Regions from separate parts of the Lentisalinibacter sediminis genome, predicted to be linked through region 1. Evidence: riboswitches for the same ligand, from Rfam matches in the RefSeq annotation. Region 1 holds a riboswitch; each other region holds the start of a gene.
What was found. Region 1 has a riboswitch for cyclic di-GMP ahead of ACJMKX_RS16135 (M23 family metallopeptidase). Riboswitches for the same ligand answer to the same signal wherever they lie in the genome.
Positions count from the first base shown of each region.

Region 2: another riboswitch for cyclic di-GMP. It lies ahead of ACJMKX_RS08725 (putative Ig domain-containing protein); the one in region 1 lies ahead of ACJMKX_RS16135 (M23 family metallopeptidase).
Region 3: another riboswitch for cyclic di-GMP. It lies ahead of ACJMKX_RS02020 (FAD-binding protein); the one in region 1 lies ahead of ACJMKX_RS16135 (M23 family metallopeptidase).
Region 4: another riboswitch for cyclic di-GMP. It lies ahead of ACJMKX_RS05805 (putative Ig domain-containing protein); the one in region 1 lies ahead of ACJMKX_RS16135 (M23 family metallopeptidase).

Region 1 is NZ_JAPDRF010000007.1:245,769-251,237, reverse strand. Features, by position in the region: gene secA (preprotein translocase subunit SecA) at 1-1,854, opposite strand, end outside; gene ACJMKX_RS16135 (M23 family metallopeptidase) at 2,016-2,945, opposite strand; cyclic di-GMP riboswitch class I at 3,116-3,201, opposite strand; gene ACJMKX_RS16130 (DciA family protein) at 3,302-3,640, shown strand; gene lpxC (UDP-3-O-acyl-N-acetylglucosamine deacetylase) at 3,645-4,553, opposite strand; gene ftsZ (cell division protein FtsZ) at 4,886-5,469, opposite strand, start outside.
Region 2 is NZ_JAPDRF010000004.1:208-5,676, reverse strand. Features, by position in the region: gene ACJMKX_RS08740 (carboxylate--amine ligase) at 1-897, opposite strand, end outside; gene ACJMKX_RS08735 (arsenate reductase/protein-tyrosine-phosphatase family protein) at 986-2,608, shown strand; gene ACJMKX_RS08730 (NAD(P)/FAD-dependent oxidoreductase) at 2,605-3,729, shown strand; gene ACJMKX_RS08725 (putative Ig domain-containing protein) at 3,716-4,414, opposite strand; cyclic di-GMP riboswitch class I at 4,550-4,634, opposite strand; partial or broken gene ACJMKX_RS08720 (Calx-beta domain-containing protein) at 5,113-5,469, shown strand, end outside.
Region 3 is NZ_JAPDRF010000001.1:412,568-418,036, reverse strand. Features, by position in the region: gene ACJMKX_RS02045 (HAD-IA family hydrolase) at 1-250, shown strand, start outside; gene ACJMKX_RS02040 (Crp/Fnr family transcriptional regulator) at 262-984, opposite strand; gene ACJMKX_RS02035 (hypothetical protein) at 1,251-1,421, shown strand; gene ACJMKX_RS02030 (DUF6491 family protein) at 1,466-1,882, opposite strand; gene ACJMKX_RS02025 (glutathione S-transferase N-terminal domain-containing protein) at 2,049-2,810, shown strand; gene ACJMKX_RS02020 (FAD-binding protein) at 2,846-4,237, opposite strand; cyclic di-GMP riboswitch class I at 4,370-4,452, opposite strand; gene ACJMKX_RS02015 (hypothetical protein) at 4,687-5,358, shown strand; gene ACJMKX_RS02010 (FFLEELY motif protein) at 5,451-5,469, shown strand, end outside.
Region 4 is NZ_JAPDRF010000003.1:199,001-204,469, forward strand. Features, by position in the region: gene ACJMKX_RS05800 (ATP-grasp domain-containing protein) at 1-722, shown strand, start outside; gene ACJMKX_RS05805 (putative Ig domain-containing protein) at 732-3,284, opposite strand; cyclic di-GMP riboswitch class I at 3,439-3,523, opposite strand; gene ACJMKX_RS05810 (hypothetical protein) at 3,790-4,239, opposite strand; gene ACJMKX_RS05815 (acyl-CoA thioesterase) at 4,350-4,838, opposite strand; gene ACJMKX_RS05820 (acetyl-CoA hydrolase/transferase C-terminal domain-containing protein) at 4,835-5,469, opposite strand, start outside.

The DNA of each region.
Region 1 (5,469 bases):
CAGCAGCCCGCTCTCGATGGCCTCGCCGTCGCGCATGCCCACCCGCTGCAGCAGGCTCTTCGTGCGGTTGGGATCGCCGAAGATGCGCATGAGGCTGTCTTCCATGGACAGGTAGAAGCGGCTGGAACCCGGATCACCCTGACGGCCGGAGCGGCCGCGCAGCTGGTTGTCGATGCGCCGGGACTCGTGACGCTCGGTGCCGACGATGTGCAGACCGCCGGCCTCCAGTACCTGGTCGTGCCGCTTCTGCCACTCCGCGACCACGGCCTGGCGCTGCTCGTCAGTGACGTCCTCGCCGAGTTCGGCGAGTTCGGCATCCCTGTTGCCGCCCAGCACGATGTCCGTGCCGCGGCCGGCCATGTTGGTGGCGATGGTAATGGTGCCGGGACGGCCGGCGTCCTCCACCACCTTCGCCTCGCGCTCGTGCTGCTTCGCGTTCAGCACCTGGTGCGGGATCTGCTTCTTCTTCAGCAGGCCGGACAGGAGCTCGGAGTTCTCGATGGAGGTGGTGCCCACCAGCACCGGCTGGCCTCGCTCCCGGCAGTCGACGATGTCCTCGATGATGGCCTCGAACTTATCGCTCTGATTCAGGAACACGAGGTCCGGATGATCCGCGCGGACCATTGGCCGATGGGTGGGAATCACCACCACCTCGAGGCCGTAGATGGACTGGAACTCGAAGGCCTCGGTGTCCGCCGTACCCGTCATGCCGGCAAGCTTCTGGTACATGCGGAAGAAGTTCTGGAAGGTGATCGACGCGATGGTCTGGTTCTCTTCCTTCACCCGCACTCCTTCCTTGGCCTCCACCGCCTGGTGCAGACCGTCGGACCAGCGCCGGCCCGGCATGGTGCGGCCGGTGAACTCGTCGACGATGACGATCTCGCCGTCCTTGACGATGTAGTCGACGTCGCGCTGATACATGGCATGCGCGCGCAGCGCCGCCATCAGGTGATGCATGAGCTTGATGTTGCCGGCGTCGTAGAGACTCTCGCCGGGCTGTATCAGCCCTGCCTTCGTCATCAGCTCCTCGACGTGCTGATGGCCGTCCTCGGTGAGATAGACCTGCTTCGTCTTCTCGTCCGGCATGTAGTCGCCCGGGCCTTCTTCCTCCTCCTGCTTGACGAGCTTGGGCACGAGCTTGTTGATCTTCTCGTAGAGTTCGGTGCGCTCCTCGGAGGGGCCGGAGATGATCAGCGGCGTGCGCGCCTCGTCGATGAGGATGGAGTCCACCTCGTCGACGATGCCGTAGGCGAGCTTGCGCTGGGCCCGGTCCTCGGTGGAGAACGCCAGATTGTCACGCAGGTAGTCGAAGCCGAGTTCGTTGTTGGTGGCGTAGGTGATGTCCGCGCCGTAGGCCTCGCGCTTCTCCGCCGGCGACTGACCGCTGCGGATCACGCCCACCTCGAGCCCGAGGAAGTTGTACACGGGGCCCATCCAGGCCGCGTCACGACTGGCCAGGTACTCGTTCACCGTAACGATGTGCACCCCTTCGCCGGTGAGCGCGTTGAGATAGGCCGGCAGGGTCGCGACCAGCGTCTTGCCCTCGCCGGTTTTCATCTCCGCGATCTTGCCCTCGTGCAGCACCAGCCCGCCGATCAGCTGCACGTCGAAGTGGCGCATGCCCACCGTGCGATCGGCCGCCTCGCGCACGGCGGCGAAGGCCTCGGGGATGAGGCTGTCCAGCTTGTCGCCGTTGGCGAGACGCTCGCGCAACGCCGGCGTCATGGCCGCGAGTTCCTCGTCGCTCTTGTTGCGGTACTCGTCTTCCAGCGCGTTGATGGCCTTGACGAGCTTCGAATACGATTTGACCAGACGCTCGTTGCGACTGCCGAATATCTTTGTGAGAAATGCCACTGGGTTATCCGTCCTGAAACGCGCTCTGATACGCGAAAGAGCGCCGTCGGCCGTCGCGGCGTCGGCGCTCGATTGGGGTTCGCCCGAAAAGGGCTATCCTTAAAACGGTTATTCTAAGGGCAGCGGGTGCGCTGCGTCTAAAAAGGGCGGGCGTCGGGGGCTCAGCTGCCGCTGGCGCGAATGTATTTGAGCGGGTTGACCGACTTGCCCTCGTAGATGACTTCGAAATGCAGGTTGGGCCCGGTCGCCCGACCGGTCGCTCCCATGTGCGCAATAATCTGTCCTTTCCTGACTTCATCACCCACATTCACGAAGTTCTCGGCGTTGTGCGCGTAGCGCGTCACGTAGCCGTCGCCGTGGTCGATCTCCACCATCTGGCCATAGCCATAGCGCTTGCCCGAGTAGGTGACCACGCCGGCGCCGACGGCGACGATCTCCGCGCCGGCCTTGCCGGCGAAATCCACGCCCTTGTGCCATGCCTGCTTGCCGGTGAACGGGTCCGTGCGCCGCCCGTAGTAGGACGACAGCCAGCCGGACTTCACCGGCCGCCCTTCCGGCCTGATCTGCTCGTTGAGATTGCGGGTCAGGAGCACACTTTCAAGTACACCGAGCTGCTTTTCCCGATCGCTCAACTGCTGGGAGAGCCCGTCCAGCGACGTCAGGATGTCGGCGACGCCGCCGCTGCCGAATTCTTCCGGCTCCTCCGGGCCGCCGATGGCGGGCGGGGACTCGAAGTCGAATTCGCCGTCCTGCAGCTCGGCCATCTCGGTAAGACGCCGCCCGAGCGCGTCCAGCCGGATAACGTGGGCGTTCATCTGGCCGAGCCGGATCGCCAACGCATCCAGTGTTTCTTCCGTCTCGCGCCGGGCCGCCTCGATCTCGCGCCGCTGCCCGTCCAGTTGCTCGGACATGGCGCGGAGTTCGGCCGTATCCGCCTGGGTGCCGTGCTGGCGCGCGAAGAAGTATCCGCTACCGAAGACCGCTGCCGCGAATACACCGACGATAGTGCCGGCGATGGCGAGGGTGAGCGGCGCGCCGAGGTCGATCTGGCGAACGCCCGTACGGCGGCGGCTGAATATGACGAGATTCATCGATTGCAGTCCCGATTACGAGTCGGATCCCGGTCCGAAAAGCCGTTCCAATAACACCACCGACCGGGAATTGTTGGTCGCTCTTGTTCCGACCTGTGACCGACGAACCCGCTGGCTCCGGAGCAACTGCCCGGCTTGTGCAGCAATGTCGGCTTCAGTCTAATGGTCATCCCGGCAACCCCGCTGTCCGGGGCTCGGGACCCGCGGACCGGAAGCTTTGCGTCCCCGGCTCACACCGGGTTTGCCCTGATCGAGATCGTCAATATGCATAATGAAGACCGGCAGATCAAGGAATTGCATGCGCCGGAGGGGTCCTTCACGGTCAATCTGTGAGCCGGTTAACATCCACGCAAGCCATGAACGAGAAGAAGCTCGGCAATCTGCTCTCCCGTCCCGACAGCCCGCTCGCGGGCATCGTCGAGCGCGCCCGGGCCATGGAGACGCTCACCGCGGCCGTGCGGGCCGCGCTCTCCGAGGACGCGCGCGCCCACTTGGTCTCTGCCGCACGAAGGGACGATGGCACGCTGGTTCTGGTCACCGAGTCGTCCGCGTGGGCGGCGCGCCTGCGTTTCGCCGCCGACGAGGCGCTGGCCGCGGCACGGCGCTACGGCGTGACCGCCGAGTCGGTGAGCGTGCTGGTGCGCCCGGAGCGCGAAGGCCCGGAGCACGAAGACTCAGGGCGCGAAGACGGCTAGCCGCTCAGGCGAATACCGGGCTCGCGTAGGAGATCGGTGCCTTGCGGCGATCCTCGAAGGTGACCGGCTGCCACGCCGACTCGTCCTCGAGCAGGCGCCGCAGCAGCAGGTTGTTCAGCTCGTGGCCGGAGCGGTAGCCGCTGAATTCGCCGATCAGGCTGTGACCCAGCAGATACAGGTCACCGATGGCGTCCAGGATCTTGTGCTTGACGAACTCGTCGTCGTAACGCAGGCCGTCCTCATTGAGGATGCGGTAGTCGTCCAGCACGATGGCATTGTCCATGCTGCCACCGAGGGTCAGGTTGTTCGCCCGCAGCGTTTCGATGTCGCGCATGAAGCCGAACGTCCGCGCCCGGCTCACCTCACGCAGGAAAGACGTCGTGGAGAAGTCGATGGAGGCCCGCTGGGAGTGCTTCTTGAACACCGGATGATCGAAGGCGATCTCCAGGTTCACCTTGAAGCCGTTGAACGGCCGGAATTCCACCCACTTGTCGTCCTGCTCGATGCGCACCGGCTTGCGGATGCGGATCAGCTTCTTCGGGGCATTCTGCTCCTCGATGCCCGCCGACTGCAGCAGGAAGACGAACGGGCCTGCGCTACCGTCCATGATGGGCACTTCCGGCGCGCTCAGGTCGACGTAGCAGTTGTCGATACCGAGACCGGCCAGCGCCGACATCAGGTGCTCGACCGTCGCCACACGCACGTCGCCGTCGATCAGCGTCGTGCCGAGCGTCGTCTCGCCCACCCGGTGCGCTTCCGCACGGATCTCGACCGGCTCTGCCAGATCGGTCCGGCGAAAGACAATCCCGCTGTTCGGCGCGGCCGGGCGCAGCGTCATGTAGACCTTGCGGCCCGAATGCAGACCGACTCCGGTCGCGCGGATGGCCGTTTTCAGCGTTCTCTGTTGCAGCATGGCTACATTTCCCGACGCGGCCCTGCCCTCTCCCCGGCACGACCGATAATAATGGCGATCCCGCGGAAACTGCCGCTGAATCACGGATGTTCACTGGTTGTAGTCTGCGCAGCCCGCGGTTCACCCACCGCCTGACAACGCACCTGTTGCGCGAAAGCAACGGTGTATGCCCGGAAAACCCGTCGGCAAAAACACCGGTTTTCAGGCAGTTACGACCGTTGCTTCACAACACCAACGAATAAAGATATCACAGCGTTTTTTTGCAGTGCAAGAAAAAAGGGCCGGGGCGACCCCGTCCGTGGGTCGCCCCGGCCGAGCGGAGGCGGCAGCGGTCAGTCGGCCTGGCGGCGCAGGAACGCCGGGATGTCCAGCAGATCCTCCTGCAGCCCCAGGTCGCTGATGCCGTCACCGACGGCACGCTTGCGCTGCACGGTCGGCTTCTCGAGCTCTCCATAGTTCGGCTCGGTGCGTGCGGCACCGGAGCGGCGCACCACCCGCATGGGCGTGCCGGCGGCCATGGCCGGCTGACCGAGCCCGGTGGCCACGACGGTCACCCGGATGGTGTTGCTCATGTCGGGATCGATCACCGTGCCGACGACCACCGTGGCATCGTCGGAGGCGAATTCCTTGATGGTGTTGCCCACTTCCTGGAACTCGCCGATGGACAGGTCCATACCCGCGGTGACGTTCACCAGGATGCCGTTTGCGCCGGCCAGGTTGATGTCCTCCAGCAGCGGACTCGAGACGGCCGCCTCGGCCGCTTCCCGCGCACGGTCCTCGCCGGACGCCGCGCCGGAGCCCATCATGGCCATGCCCATCTCGGCCATCACCGTACGCACATCGGCGAAGTCCACGTTGATGAGGCCGGGCCGGGTGATCAGCTCGGCGATGCCCTGCACGGCGCCCTGCAGCACCT
Region 2 (5,469 bases), on a different contig from region 1:
GTCGAGTCCGGAGTCGATGGACAGTTGCAGCGAGCCCCAGAAGCGGCCGTTGATTTCCATGAGCCAGGGTTTGCCGTTGGCGTCGACGCGGAATTCCACCATGGCCGGGCCCAGCCAGCCGGCGTCGTCCAGGAGTGCTTTTGCATAATCCCTGAGCGTCGGGTCTACGGGCGCACTCTCGCACAGCACGCTGACGCCTCCTGAGGGCGGTTTCTCACGCAGTCGCCGATGAGCGAACCAGTGCAGCGGACCCTTGCGGCCGTAGACCGTGAAGAGGCCGACGCCGTGGCCGGGAATGAACTGCTGTACCAGGCCGGATATCGGGCCCAGCCAGTCGAATTCGGGGATCCGGGCCCGGGCCTGTTCTGCGTCCTGCAGGACGGCGACAGAGGTAGACTGGATCGAGGCGCCTCGCCGGTACTTAGAGAAGGCCGGTTTGATCACGACGGGGCCCTGCCAGCCGGTCAATGCAGTCTCGAGTGCGTCCGTATCCGCCACCCGGATACTATGCGGTACCGGCACGCCGAGCCGTTCCGCCCGTACGGCCAGGGTCGCCTTGTCGCTGACGGCGTTGTACGATTCCGGAGGCGCGGAGGCGACTCTCGCGTCCGCCAGTCGGGCACGACCCTGCAGGGCGGTGAGGCTGGCATCCGCGATCGGGAAGACGAGGGCGGCGGTTTCACCTTTCGCAAGTGCTTCGAGCGCGGATACGAACGCATCGGCATCGCGGTCCGGGCTCGGTAGCCCAGCGGTTCGCACGCACCATCGAGATGCACCCGCGAGGCTGCGTTCCGTGTCTGCTGCCACGACAACCCGGAGTCCGCGTTCGCCGAGGCTGCGGACGACGGCGAGCGCGGCTCTCTGGGCGCCGTCGAGGACAATGACCGTGGCTGACAAAGGTGACGCGTTCCCTGTTCGCGGACTGGCGTATGGTATCAAATGGTCCGCCCGAGGGTGTTTCGGTTCCCGGTGATAAAGGCATAGCTTGAAAGCGTCTCTGGCCAATGTGGCGGATCGGGTGCTCTCCCTGCCCGGCATCCGAAATCGTTATCTCGATGCCACCCGGCACGTCGTGCCGATCCTGTTGTTTCATCGCGCTGCCGATGCGGAGAACGGGATAGGGGGTTATCAGCCCAGCGCGATCGAGCGCTATCTCGACCAGGTACGCGCCGCCGACATACAGGTTCTTGGCCTGGAGGAGCTCGTGGAGCGTTACCGAGCCGGCAGGGGCGTTTCCCGGCCGTCGATCGCGTTCACGGCGGATGACGGCTACGAAGATCAGGGCTCGGTACTCGGGGAGGTTTTTGCTCAACGCGAATTGCCGCTCACGATCTTCCTGATAACCGATTTCGTCGACGGCTCCGACTGGCCCTGGGATGCCAAGATCCATTATGCGTTTCGGCAGACGGCGTCGACCGCAGCCAGCATTCCCGTGGGCTCTCTCGTGCTGGATTTCGATCTGTCGAGCGAGAGGGCACGTGTGCTGGCGCGCAGGGAGTTCCAGTTGATATGCAAGAGCCTGCCGCCGGAGTCGCTCTCTTCGGCACTGGATTCCCTGTCCGGGAGCCTGGACGTCGTCATCCCCGCATCGCCGCCCGCGCCATATCGGCCCATGAGCTGGCAGCAGGCCCGCGACCTGGAGGGGCGCGGGATCACGTTCGCGCCGCATTCCTGCAGTCATCGCGTTTTCTCCTGCCTGCCCGAGGAGGACGTGAGGAAGGAGATGGAGCTCTCCTGGCAACGAGTATCGGCCGAGCTCCGGCGGCCGCTGAAGGCTTTCGCCTGGCCGGTGGGGCAGGATCATGATTTCGGCCCGAGGGAGGATCGCATCGCCCGCGCTATCGGCTTTGACGCCACTCTGGCAGCCAGGCATCGGTATTCGATTGTCCGTCGCGGTGAAGAGCCGGCGACGCTGGAGCGAATCGGGTTTGGTGCGGGCCATGTGGGCGAGTCCATGTGGCGGGCGACAACCGGCATACGGCGGCTTGGTCTGCGGAACACTGCGAAGAGCATGACACGCTCGGCCAGTGACGATCGACTTGGTGGACTTGCCATCAAGTCGAACAAGCGATTCGGGCGTCGCGTGCGGGCCAGAGCGCTGTTGTCGATGACCAGAGCCCTGATTGGTGGCTACCGCCGACCCCCTCGTTCGGAGCTGGGCAAAGTGCGCAGGGTCGTTTTCGTTTGCCAGGGCAATATCTGCAGGAGCCCGTACGCAGAGGCGCTGCTGCGTGATGAGGGCTTGCCGACGGTTTCCTGTGGCCTCGGCGCGAATGGCGTCGCGCCAGCCGATCAGATTGCGGCGCGCGTGGCTTACGGCCGCGGTATCGACCTGTCGGGCCACTGCTCGCTGAACGTGAAAGACGTTGATTTCCGGCCCGGCGACCTGGTACTGGGAATGCAGCCGGCCCACCTGTCAGCGATGCAGCCTTTTGTCGAAACCCACGGCATTTGCGCAAGTCTGCTGGGCCTCTGGGCCCGGCCGCCGCGGCCCTGGATCGAGGATCCGTACGGCCTTGCGCCGGGAGCATTCGAGGATGCCTTCGACATTATCGAGGAGAGCATCGCCAGACTCGGCCAGGACCTGGCGCATCTTTACCGCTCATGACGGACCGGATCGACTGCATCGTGATCGGCGGCGGGGTGATCGGCCTCGCGGTGGGGAGGGCTCTGGCACGCTCGGGCCGCCAGGTACTCGTTCTGGAGTCCGAAGCGGAGATCGGCGCGCATACGAGCAGCCGCAACTCGGAAGTGGTGCATGCCGGCATCTATTATCCGGCGGGTTCGCTCAAGGCAGAGACCTGTGTGACGGGCAGGGAAGCTCTCTATGCCTATTGCGAGGAGCGCGGGATTCCCTACCGGCGATTGGGGAAATTGATCGTGGCAGCCCGCGAGGCGGAACTCGACCTCCTGGACGCTTACGCGGCCAGCGCGCGGGCCAACGGCGTGACCGATCTGCGGCGTATCGAGGTCGACGAGATTCGAGAACTCGAGCCGGCGGTCACCGCAGTCGGCGGCTTGTTCTCGCCATCGACCGGGATCGTCGATAGCCACGCCCTGATGCTGGCTTTGCAGGCCGACCTGGAAGCGGCCGACGGGACAGTGGTGCCGCGGAGCCGCGTCACTCACGTGGAGGCGGGCAAGGGCGGATTCACGCTGCATCTGGACGATGACGCCGGTTTCTCCGTCACCTGCGGCGAGCTTGTCAACGCCGCCGGGCTGTGGGCCAGCGAGGTCGCGAGCCGCATCCGCGGGCTCGCCCCGGAGCACGTCCCGGTTACCCGCTACGCCAAAGGCCACTATTATGTCCTGAAGGGCCGCTCACCATTCAGCCACCTCGTCTACCCGGTGGCGGGCGGGGGAGGACTCGGCATCCACGTGACCCTGGATCTGGCCGGCCAGGCGAAATTCGGGCCGGACGTCAGCTGGTTGGACGAGGTGGACTACCGCTTCGACGAAAGCCGGCTGCCGGCGTTTGAAGAGGCCATCAGGCGTTATTGGCCGGAGCTTCCGGACGGCAGGCTCGCGCCCGGTTACACGGGCATACGGCCGAAACTGGTTGGCCCGGGCGAGAAGGCGGCCGACTTCCTGATCCAGGGCGCGGACGCGCACGGCGTCCCCGGTCTCGTGAATCTCTTCGGGATCGAGTCACCCGGGCTGACGGCAGCGCTCGCGATTGCCGAGGTCGTGGCCGCCGAACTCGGCCGAAAAGCAATCAGTTTACGCTGACCGTGCGGACTGCGACGTTCGAGTAGTCGCTCTCGACGCCGGTCCCGTTGACCGATGTCGCGACGAAGTAATAGGTGTCCGCCGTAAGGTTCTCTACCACGTAGCGGGTCAGACCCGGGTTATTCAGAGCGATCCGGTTCGGGTAATCACCTTCCGACAGGCCGTAGTAAATGCGGTAACCGGCGAGATCGGTCAGGGTCGAGCCATCGGTATTTTCAGTTGGGGGAGTCCAGGACAGCGTCACCGAGCCCGTGGCGACCTGGTTGACCGTGATGGAGAAGGCGAGGGAATCGCTGGCCGAGCCGTCACTCGCGGTGATCTTTACGTTGTTGTACGTGCCTTCGTCGCCTTGCCGGGGCGTGCCCGTGATCTCGCCAGTGGTCCTGTCGAAACTGGCCCAGCCGGGCTTGTTCTGAATCTGGAAGCTAATCGGGTCACCATCCGGGTCGGTTGCGCGCGGCTCGAAGCGGTACGCTTCTCCAATCTTCGTCGAGGAGCGGGGCGTGCCCGCCAGGGACGGGGGCGAATTGCCGTCCGACCCCGCCGGCGAATCCGGCCGGGAGATCACTCCCTGCGCTGGCGCTTCGTCAACGTCGGATTCCATGAGACAACCGGCAATGCTCATCGCGGCCACGGCAACGAGAGCCGCCCTTGCCGCCTGGCCAGACAATATCCCTGCTTTCACGGTATTGATCTCCGTGCTCCTGCGGCCAAACCTGGCCGGTGAGGTCCAAAGGCCATTCGCCGCCGGCGGAGTGGCCCGGGATCGTTTCCACGGAGTGAGGACGAGACGACTGCACTGAATGCGCTGTCTGATCGCGTCGGCAACCCCGCTGTCATAGGCCCGAGCCCGTAGACCGGTGGCTTTGCGTCCCCGCCTTTCGGCGGGTTTGCCTTTATCGGAATGGCAGTGTCACTGACATAACCCGATACGGCAATCGGCTGGTGACATAATTGGAGGTTTGGCCCGCCGATTTGTGACGGCCCTCCCAATCCATCCTTTGACTCATGCCCGGCGCACAATGTGGCACCCGTCCAGCCGGGCAGGATTTAACCTCATGCCCGGCCTGACTACAAGCCATCGGATAAATTTTTTCTTATAAAAAACAGCAGCTTGATGTCTCCGATTAGCGACACTTTATCTAGAAATTACATTAAGTGGTGGCCCCAAGAGCACGAACACGTTTGGCATAGGCGGTTTTTGCACATGGGCAGGATTGTGGCCACGCGCAGTCACCGCATCAGCCGGTTTCCGAATGCTCGACTGCGCTGCCTGGCCCATTGGTGACATAACCAGATGCAATCCGCGCAGGTTGGCTTGCAACGACGCTGCTGGGGGCATAGGTTCAAAGGCGGGACAGGGTCGTCGAGGACGGATTGGCTATGGATTTCGAGAACGCGCGGTATGCCGCGATCGTCTTCGGCTGCCTGCTGATGGCGGCCTGTGGCGGCGGTTCTGGTTCGGACTCTGGCGGCGGGCAGGACCTGCCGTCGGTCAGCATCAACAGCCCGGCCGTGCAGGAGGGAGACTCCGGCACCGTGGACATGGCTTTCACGGTCACACTCTCCGGACCGGCACCGGGTGCGGCCTCCGTCCGCTACGCGACCGCGGACGGCAACGCCACCGCCGGCGAGGACTACACGGCGGTATCCGGAACCCTGGACGTTGCCGCTGGCGCTACCAGCGCCACAATCGTGGTGCCGATCCTCAGTGACGTCCTGGACGAGGCGGACGAGACA
Region 3 (5,469 bases), on a different contig from region 1:
GGAGGGCATCGCCTGGGACCGGGGTGTCGCGTTGCAGCGGTTGCTGGACATCCTCGACCTCGCCGAGGATCACACGGTCGTCCCGGTCTATGTGGGAGACGACATCAGGGACGAGGACGGGTTCGCGGCAATCGACGAACGCGGTATCGGAATCTCGGTCGGACGCTCTCCCGGGTCGACCATCGCGCCCTTCACGCTACCGGACCAGGAGGCGGTGTGTCGGCTGCTGGCGTGGTTAAGCCGGCAGTAGCCGGTGACAGCTCAATCCCGCGCGAGCGCACGCAGCTTCTTACGGTCGCAGCAGAGGTGTTCGCCCCGCTCTGGCGACACTGCCTGCAGGATGCCGTCGCGCTTCAGCTCGGCCACGATGCGGCTGACGCTCTCGGGCGTCACGCCGAGCACCTCGCCCATGTCCTGGCAGGTGAGCAGTTCCACCTCGCCGTCCCCGAGGCCGTCCTCCAGGTTTTCCAGGTACAGGATGAGCCGCGCCACACGGCTCCTGATGCGGCCGGTCGAGAACTCCGTGATCCACACATCTGCCTGGCGGATATGCCCGTGTAACGACTCCAGCAGTTCGATGTAGCGGTGCGGCCTTTCGTCGCGCAGACGCCGCAGGTGGCTGGCCGGCCAGCATCGAACGTCCACATGCCCCAGTGTGACCGCACTGTGGGGAGACACGGCTTCGTCCCCCTCCGCGACCGGCATGCCCAGGACGGAGCCCGGCCCGTGCAGTCCCACGATGCGCGCTCGGCCGTTGGGCAGGTGCCGCACCAGCTTCACGAGGCCGTCGCGAATGACGTACACACTCGAGGCCTGGCTTCCCTCGCGCAGCAACATGGTCTCTGGCTCGAAATGTCTCTCGGAGGCCACCGAGACGGGAGTGCCATTCGCTCCCGCGGTCGGGTCTCCGTCGCCCGAGTCCCGTAACAGCCGGTTCTCGGGGATTATCTCTCTCGTGTCGACCGTATCGACAATCTGCATCATTCCGGACATTTTCCCGCGTCCCCTTGCGTCCCCTTGAGGCGATTCATACTGATTCCGGGGACAGATCCTCCCTTCGCCGCAGCGACTCGTCTGTCCCGCCCGTTCAGTGTGGCGGCAGGCGGTGCCGCTACCAATACCGGAATGGAGGTATAGGATCGTCGTGAAACGCTGACTGACGCAGGCCGGGCCCGTCTCGCGGGCCGCGGGACGGGCGTATTGAGAATCCGCAATGTAGGCCGGAGGCGGTACGGGCTAGGGTCCCGCCAATGGAAATTAGCAATTATTACGTTCCCGTCGCCCTGATCCTGCCTCTCATCGCAATCCTGGGCATCCTGTTCGTCACCCTCGGCATGAGTTTCGTCCTGCGCCGGCGGCGCAGGCGGGAAGAGCCGCAGGCCGACGACCGCCGACAGGACGGGGAGTCACGCTCGTCGTGAGCCGTCCCAGCCCGGCAGCCGATTGCCCGAGTTGCCGGGGGTTGCTAGCTGCCCGCCATCTCCCTGAGCTTCTCTGCCTGCTCTTCCGTTACGGGGTAGAAATGGCCGAGGCCGCAGGAAGCGCCCGGTGACAGGCCGAAGCCGATGCTCTGCATGACCGTGATGATGTCCATATGGCAGAGCTGGTTCAGCGAGGTCCGGTACATGAACGTGTCGTGCAGCGACAGCCCGGTGCACCGGTACGGCAACTGGTTGCGGTAGATGTCGCCGTTGCCCATGTGGAACAGGATATTGCGATCGTCGACCACCTCGGAACGCTCGATCCGGAGCAGACTCAGGCACTGCTGCGGCGGGCCCGACACGAGGTCGAGCGATTCATTCATCTTCTTGTCTTCTGCCGTCGCCTGTCCCGCCGCGAGCAGCAGGACACACGTCGCGGTGAAGAGAGCCGTGGTTCGCATGATTCCTCCCGATGAATGCTATGGCGCTACGCTAGGCCCCCCTGCCCGCGCGGGCATTGAAGAAGCGCAATCGAATCCGGGTTGCGGCGGTATCGTATTGCGTCCGCCGGGCCGCGGCCGCATCATCGCGTTCCACCGTTGCCCCGCCACGACCGAGGGAGTCCCGATGATCCACCGCACGCTAGACGTCCTCTCCTCCACCGCCACCTCTTTCCTGCGCGGCTTCAACGGCATCCAGGCCCACCCGGCTCTGGACAAGCCGGAGAAGATGCTGGAGCTCTACGAGTTCGAGGGCTGCCCGTTCTGCCGTCTGGTCCGGGAAGTGCTGACAGAGCTGGATCTGGATGCGGTCATCTATCCCTGCCCGAAGGGTGGCGAGCGCTTCCGGCCCGAGGTTCTGGCCCGAGGCGGCAAGGCGCAGTTCCCGTTCCTCGTGGACCCGAACACGGGAGCCAGCATGTACGAGTCCGCGGATATCATCGAGTACCTGTTCGTCACCTATGGCCGGCGCGACGTACCCCTGCGCTGGCAGGCGCAGAGCCTGCAGAAGTTCTCGTCCACGTTGGCCGGCATCCCGCGCTTCACCGCGGGCACCCGGGCCCGCCCCTCCGGCAGTCGTCCGGAACGGCTGCTCGAGCTCTACAGCTTCGAGTCGAGCCCGTTCGCGCGTGTCGTGCGCGAGCGGCTGTGCGAGTTGGAGATCCCCTATATCCTGCGCTCGGCGGGCCGGACGCAGGCGAGCGACTGGGTGCCGCCCGTCGTTCGCGACGCACTGGGCATGGAAGGCCAGCCGGAGCTGGAGAACCGCCGCGCACTGAAGTCCCGCGCCGGGCGCGTCTCCATCCCTTACCTGGTGGATCCGAACACGGACACCGAGCTGGCGGAGTCCGGCGATATCGTGGAGTACCTCGACCGCACCTACGGCTGACGCACGCCGCTCTCGTGTAGCCCCCCCCCGCGGTTCTAGAGGAAGAACTGGGCCAGGTAGGGATTGAGCAGGCGCCCGTCGGGATCGAGCCGCCGGCGCATCTTGCGGAAGAACTCGAGCCGGCTGCCCAGCGAGGCGGCGACCTGAGCGGTCGACAGTCCGTCCGTCTGGTCCAGGAACGGGATGCCGTTCCATTTCTCGGCGAAATCGGCGAACTCGAGCACGAAATCCTGCCATTGCGGACGGGGCGTGCTCACCGCCCGCAGCACGAACACCGGTCCGTCGAACGAGGGCGAGAGCAACGCGCTGCGGTCCTGGGCAAGCCGGTAGCCGACGGTGGGCATGTCGCAGCGGAACCGCGTACGGGCGTAGTAGTCCCGACAGAATTCCCGGTAGGCCTGCACGATCAGCGGGAACTCGGCCGCGGGGAAACACCAGCTGGAACACGCGAGCCGCCGGCCGCTCCGCCCCCCTGCACGGTCACCGCCCTGCTCTACCGCCGCGCTGCCGGCGTGGACGGGGGCGCTGAACAGCGTCTGCCCCGCACCGTTGATGCGGTCGATCATGCCGTAGCGCAGCGCCGGGATCGGCACGATCCAGGACATGGAGTTGGTCATCGCCGGCAGAATCGTGCTCTCGCCCCAGTCCTTGATCTTCCACAACAGGCGGTTGACCTGGGTGTCTTCGTCGCCGTTGCGGCGGAGTTCCAGATACACCTGATCGCGGAACGGCAGCAGGTAGAAGCGCAGGCCAAGGCTCGAGCCCAGCAGCCGGTCGGTGACGGCGGCCAGCTCGGCCGTGCTGCAACGCCGCCGCCGGATGGTGAAGGGGCTCATGGGCCGGACCCGCAACGTCACCTCGTGGATGACCCCGAGCAGACCGTAGCTCAGCCGGAACATGTCCAGCAGGTGCGGGCGGGACGCGTCGACGGTGAGCTCGCCGCCCTCGGGCGTCACGACCTTCATGCTGACGACCTGGCTGGAGAACAGACGGGTGCCGGCGCCGGTGCCGGGCCCGATGCAGGCGCCGGCCACTGCCCCGCCGACCGTTCGGCCCATCAGATCATGCCCGCCGGCCAGTTCGAGCCCGTAGCCCCCCAGTTCGTCGGCGAGGCGCTGCAACCGGAGTCCGGCCTGCACGGTGACGTGCTCGTCACCGATCTCGAGCACCCCATCGAGGGCCGTCATATCGATGACCGTGCCGCCCTCCGCCGCCGAGCAGGGCGTCGACGCGCTGCCGGCACCCATCGGACGGAGCGGTGCCGGGAGGCCCGACCCCGTCTGCAGCAGATCGCGCAGCGCCTCGGGCGTCTCGGGCTGGAGCACCGGCAGCACCGGCGTGCGGCGGCCGGCGCGCCGTGACGTGCCGGATCGAACATCGCGGTGGATCCAGTCGCGGACCCGGTCGTGGCTGGCTGCATCTCTCATCGGTGTCGTTCCTCCGCGGGACGGATCCCGCCAACGGACTGCGGCACGTTGCCGGTCATCGGTCCCGGAGCGGGAATGAGCGGAGGATGGCCCGGATGGGCGCGCGCGGCAGAACGCCGAATCGCGCTTCCGTCTGGCAGCTCCGCTGTCCCGGCAACGGCCGGGGACCGGTGGCTTTGCGACCCGCCCTTTCGAACGGTGTGCCTTTTTCAAACGAGGGCCGAGCGTCGCACGGTGCCGACAGACTGTCAATCGTGGGCAGAGCCCGACAGGTTCCGGCACGGCATGATGTCAAATCGCCGCGCGTTTTCCGTGCCGAACGAGGCAGCCTGACCCGCCGTTGCAGGGCCAGGCGCCTTCGGTTTGCCACTATGCCGGGCCCTCCCCGATGCTGCTTAAATGCCGTGGGTAACCGTCAAGAGTCCGGGAAGAAGAAATCGGGGAGAGCGATGTACATCAATCCGGAGTCCGTCCTGCGCTGGCTACACATCCTTGCGATGGTCTACTGGCTGGGCGGTGAATGGGGCGTCTTCCAGACGTCCTACAACGTGGCGAATCCGAAACTTTCACTGGACGAGCGCCGGCGGCATATGGAGACCGCCTACCGGATCGATATCCTCGCCCGCACGGGCATCATCCTGCTGCTGCCTCTCGGCCTGCACATGGGCTTCAACCTGGGAGTGCACGACTACGGCGGTGGCTGGCTGTGGATCGTGTGGATCCTCGCCTTCGCGTGGCTGTCGCTCACCTGGGCCGCGTTCGTGTACCGGGATACGGACCGGGGGCTGCGGCTCACCAAGATCGACGAGGCCATCCGCTACGTCGTCATCCCTGCGCTGTTCCTGGCCGCTATCTGGTCGTTTGTCACGGACTGGCCCTTCCGCGCGGACTGGTACTCCACCAAGGTGCTTGTCTACAGCCTGCTGCTGGTGATCGGTCTCGGGCTGCGATTCATCATGCGCCACTGGGTGCCGATCTTCCGCGAGCTCGCCGAGAAGGGGCCGAATCCGGCGCTGGAGCAACGGCTGGCGTCGGAGCTCGCCATCGGCCGCGGCATGGCCTACGTGTACTGGATCGGCATCGCCTCCGTGGCCTTTCTGGGCGCGACCAAGCCGTTCTGACGTGGACGTCGCGCCGCCATTGGCAAGACCCGCGTAAAAACGGGACAATGCGCGCGGGTTGAGCCGGGCGCCGGCGGCGCTATATCGGAGACATGAGCGGAGAAGAAATCA
Region 4 (5,469 bases), on a different contig from region 1:
TAAACGGCATCGACGGTTATCACTGCATCGCAGAAGGAATCATCTCGAAGGGCCGCCAGTGCACGCTGGAGGGCTACCGATATCAGGGGGAGTTCGAGATCTACGGCGTGGTCGACACCATCCGCGACCGCCACGTGCAGAGCGTGCTGTCACGTTACCAGTATCCTTCCTCCGTCCCCCGCGACACGCAGGAGCGGATGAAGGAGATAGCCACCACGATACTGGACGGCTTCGGTTATGACGACGCGCCGTTCAACGTGGAGTTCTACTGGGACCGGGACAGTGACGACTTGGCGCTGCTCGAGATCAACGGCCGCATCTCCCAGTCGCACTGTCCGCTGTTCGCTCTGGTGGACGGTGCCTCGCATCAGCAGGTCGTGATCGACCTGGCCCTCGGCGAACGGCCGCAGCCGCCCCACCGGGAGGGGGATCACAAGGTCGCCGCCAAGTTCATGATGCGCGTCTTCGAGGACGGCGTCGTCGCCCATGCCCCTGGACCGGGCGACGAGAAGATGCTGAAGGAGCGCTTCCCCGAGGCGCGCTTCTCGTGCCACGTCAGCGACGGCCAGTCCCTGGAGGAACTCCCCTTCCAGGACAGTTACAGCTACAACATCGCGGACGTCTACCTGGGCGGCAAGGACCAGCACGAGTTGCTGGAGAAATACGACGAGACCAAGCAGCTCATACCGCTGGAGATCCTGCGCCGCCCGGAGATCGTCTGACGGGCCGCCCTACTGGACCGTCTTTGCGGCGGGCGCGGAGTAGTCGCTCTCCACGCCCGACGTGTTGTAGGACGTCGCCACGAACTCGTAGGTGCCCGGCACCAGGTTTTCGACCACGTAGGTGGTCACGCCGGGATTGTCGATGGTCACCGAGTTCGGATAGCTGCCGGACGTCGTGCCCCAGTAGATGCGGTAACCCGCCAGATCGACCAGCGGCGTGCCGTCCGTGTTTTCCGTGGGCGGCGACCAGCTCAGCGTGACCGAGCCCATGGCGATGGCCTCCACCGTGACCGAGAATGCACCCAGGGAGGCGGAGGCCTCACCGTCGCTGACGCTGATGACGATATTGCCGTAGGTCCCCACGTCGCCGGCCTGCGGCGTGCCGGACAGGCGGCCGGTACCGGTATCGAACGCCGCCCAGGCCGGCTTGTTCGTAACGGAGAAGCTGAGGCTGTCACCGTCCGGGTCGCTGGCGCCGGGTGTGAAAGCGTACTGGGTGCCTTCCGTCACCGCCGTCGCCGGGTTGCCGGAGATCGTGGGCGCCGAGTTGGTGACCACGGCCTGCACCGTGATCGTGAAGGCCGGCAGCGAGGCAGAATCCTGGCCGTCACTCACGCTGATCACGATATTGCCGTAGGTGTCGGCGTCGCCGCTGACGGGTGTACCCGAGAGTCGGCCTGTGGTTGTGTCGAAAGACGCCCAGGCAGGCTTGTTCGCGATATCGAAAACGAGTGCGTCCCCGTCGTCGTCGCTGGCGCTCGGCGTGAACTGGTAGGCCACCCCCTCGTTCACCGTCGTGGCGGGGCTGCCGGAGATCACGGGCGCACTATTGGTCACAATCGCGCGCACCTCGATCGCGAACGGTCCCAATGCGGCCTGCGCCTCGCCGTCCGTCACGGTAATGGTGATGTCGGCATAGACATCGGCGTCGCCCGCTGCGGGCGTGCCGAAGAGGCGGCCGGTAGCCGTATCGAAACTGGCCCAGACCGGCATGTTCACTATATCGAAGGTCAGCGTATCGCCGTCCGCATCGCTGGCGCTCGGCGTGAAATTGTAGGACGCGCCTTCGCTGACCGAGGCCGGGGGGCTGCCGCTGATCGTCGGCGCGGTGTTCGTCACCAGCTGCCGCACCTCCACCGCGAACGGGCCCAGCGAGGCCGTCGCTACCCCGTCGCTCACCGTGATGGTGATGTCGGCATACGTACCTGCATCACCGGCGCCCGGCGTTCCGAACAGCTCGCCGGTGCCGGCGTCGAAACTCGCCCATGCAGGACGGTTGGCGATCTCGAAAATGAGGGCATCACCGTCCTGATCCGACACGGTCGGCGCGAAGCTGTAGCGCTCGCCTTCGGTAACGACGACCGGCGGATCGCCGCTGATGGTCGGCGGACCATTCGTCGACGGCATGTCGCCGTCGTTCCGTGCGGTGCCGTTGACGGTATCCAGCTCGTCCTGGCTGCCGTCGGCCACGGCGATGATGGCAGCATCGAGTAGCCCGACCGAGTCCCGGGGCACGATACCCTCGACCTCCTTCGGCGAGGTGCCAGGGTTGAGGCCGGCGAGCACCGTCTCGAGATCGTCCAGTTCCGGTGCCGGCATCACGGCCTTGGCCGCGGCCAGGCCCACCCGGACCTGCTCCAGCGCCGCCGCGCTGACAGGCACTTCCGTCGTGGTGGCACCCGCGGCATCCGGCATCACCTGGCGGATGGAATCGTCCATCGCGCCCATGGCGTCGACGCCGTTGACATGCAGCCGGTTCGCAATCGCCTCCAGCAATGTCTGCGTCGCGGCGACCGTCGCCACGGCGGCGATACGCGCATCCGCCCTCGCGCCGCCGGCGCCGTCGAGCTTGCCGTCCGTGAGATCGGAGGCGATCGCGGCCACGACCGCATCGCCGTCCACCTGGCGGCCCACGGCGATGAGCGAATCCCGGGTCCGACGGATCGTCTCGCCCAGTGTCTCGGAGGCCTTCACCATCTCCGCGATGGTGGCGGCGTCTATCGCCTGCGTCATGATCGGTTCGCCCGACAGAGTAACGAGGCCGCTGTTCAGCTTCGTCGTCACCCGGTTCAGTGCGATGGCCATATTCTCTTTCGTCAGGCCGCCCGGCAGTTCGGCGGCGAGTTCCGCCGCGAGCGTGCTGAACGGGTTCAGGTTCGACACGGTCTTCCTGCCCGGCTCGAGCGCCACGCTCTTCAGCACGAAATCCGGCGCCAGGCCGGTTACCAGGTCAGTGCCGCCCTGCGCGTCGATGGACAGTGGATAGTGCTTGCCTTTAGCGCGCACGGTGATGTTGTAGCCGGCGCTGGCATCGCTGTTCATGCTGCCGAGTTCGGTGCCGTCGGCGGCGGCGATGCGCACCGTCGCGCCGACGATGGGCCCGTCACCCACGCTGCCCGACACTTCGTGATCGCGCAGGATCTCGCCGGTGGCGCCGCCGGGATCGTTGGCAATGGGCTGCTCCGCCACTTCCTCTTCCATGAGACAGCCGCTCAGCGCGAGCGACATCACGGGAAGAATCAGCAGCCTGTTCAGTATTGCTGGCGCGAAATATAGGCGCATAACGGCACTCCTGCCTGTGTCTGGCGGGCTATCCGATCAAAAGACGCAGCTTCAGGCTGCGGGGTAATGTCGAATCGAAACGCTGCCGGGGGTCGGCGAACGAGCGCTCTTGTTATTGGGACGCCGGCATGAAACCGGTGAGCGCCCTGCTCCTGTTGGCAACCCCGCTGTCGTAGGCTCTCGCCCGTAGACCGGTGGCTTTGCGTCCCGATCTTTCGATCGGTTTGCCCTTTTCAACTAACTCGATTCTCTGTCGTCAGCAGACCTCGGTGTTCGAGACCGTCTGTTGAGGACGCACTCTAGCACCGATTATGTGGAGCACAACATGTCTCAAAACGCCGACACGTAGATGCCGAAAAGCACTGCGGCGAGTCGCGATGAGTTATGTCGTCTGCGGCTGTGCGCGTGGTTACGGAACGCAGCGCGACGGCGATATTTTCCATAACGAAAAAAGAAGGCCCCGCACGCAGGCGGGGCCTTTGCTCTGCGGAATCGCGCAGCGATGCTATTTCATGGTGATCTCGCGCATGAGGTAGGCGCCGGTGATCTCGCGCATCGCCGGATAATTCTGTACGAGTTGCTCGGAGCGCTCTTCCTGCTCCTCGCTCCACTTCGCCATGAACGCGTCATAGCGTTCCTTCGACGGGGCCAGATCCGCTGTCTCCGAGAACTTGATGACCAGCAGCAGATTGAAATCGCCGCTCGCTGCGAGCTGACTCGAGTAGATCGCGTAATCCTCGATATGGCCGAGTTCTTTGGCGAGCTCGTTGGCGGCCACCCAGGTGTCGCGGATCCCTTCCAGATAGGTATCCATCATGTTCGGCTTCACCTTGATCGCCGAGATCTGATAGACGGAGTCGCTGATGTCGTAGTCTTTCCAGGGCTCCAGTTCGGCCATCGCCGAGGACGAAAACGCCAGCAGAACGGCGATTGCCGACAGTCGAATGATACGCATGATTCTCTCCCTTGATCCTTCGTTGTTGTGATTGTCATCCGGTCAGCGATGCGGACCGGATGCGCGGAGAATAGCACGGATGGGAAAATCGACGACGGCGGGAAGGGACGCTAGATCGTCCGCAGGCTGTCGCGTGTGCGCAGCCGAGCGTCGCGTCGCACCTGCGCCGAACGGTACCGCCGTTTCTCGTCGTCGGTCTCCGGCACGACGTCCGGCACGACAGTGGGGCGACCTGTCTCGTCGAGACCGACGAACGTGAGGTATGCGGAAACTACGTGGCGGACCTCGCCGGTGCGGCTGTTCTCGGCCACGACCCGCACACCGATCTCCATCGAGGTATTCCAGGAACGATTGACGGAGGCTTTCACCACCAGTGTCTCGCCGGTGCGCGCGGGAGAGAGGAAGTTGAGGCTGTCCACCGCGGCGGTGACGCAGGTGGTGCCGCTGTGGCGCTCCGCTACGATCAGGGCCGTACGGTCGCACAGGGCCATCACCAGGCCGCCGAACACCGTCTGCTCCGCATTCAGGTCGTTGGGAAATATCTTGTAGACGTTCTGCTCGACGGCGGAATGCGAAGGCGCTCGACCGGGCATGCTCATGGCCTCTCCCTCTTCGATCTGGCCAGTGCCAGGATGACCAGACGCCGCATTATCCGTTGCCTGAGACCGGCGGGCGACCCCAGTTCCAGCCGTTCCAGGTGCTCCGCATAGCGGCGATGCCCGTCGGCACGGCCGTCGCGCATCGCCGCGAGCCCCACTCGCAGCCGATCCGGCAGCCGGGCCGTGGCGCCCTTGAGCCAGGTGAGCGCTCCGGCGAGTTCCTGCTCGACGGTCGTGAGATCGGTGCCATGGGGATAAGGCGGGAAATGCGGCGCCACGTCCGGGGCGCCGAAGATCGATTCGAGCACCTCGGGCGTATTCCGTCGCGCATCGGCGGAAACGGCGTGATCGTCCGGCACCTTGCCGGCCGCCCTGGCAGATTCCAGCAGCTCGTCCTGGAACGCGGAATCCGCGATGTCCAGCATCCCGGCGATCACCTCCCGGTCGGGTCGACCGCGGGTCGCGGCGATCCCGTATTCGCTGACGAAGACGTCCCGGTAGTGACGCGGTACCGTTGCATGCGGATAGGACCATCGTATGTTGGACTGCGGCCTGCCGTCGTGCAGGCGGCGCGAGCGCAGCATGAGGACCGAGAGCCCGTCCGGCAGTGCCTGGGCCATGCTGACGAAGT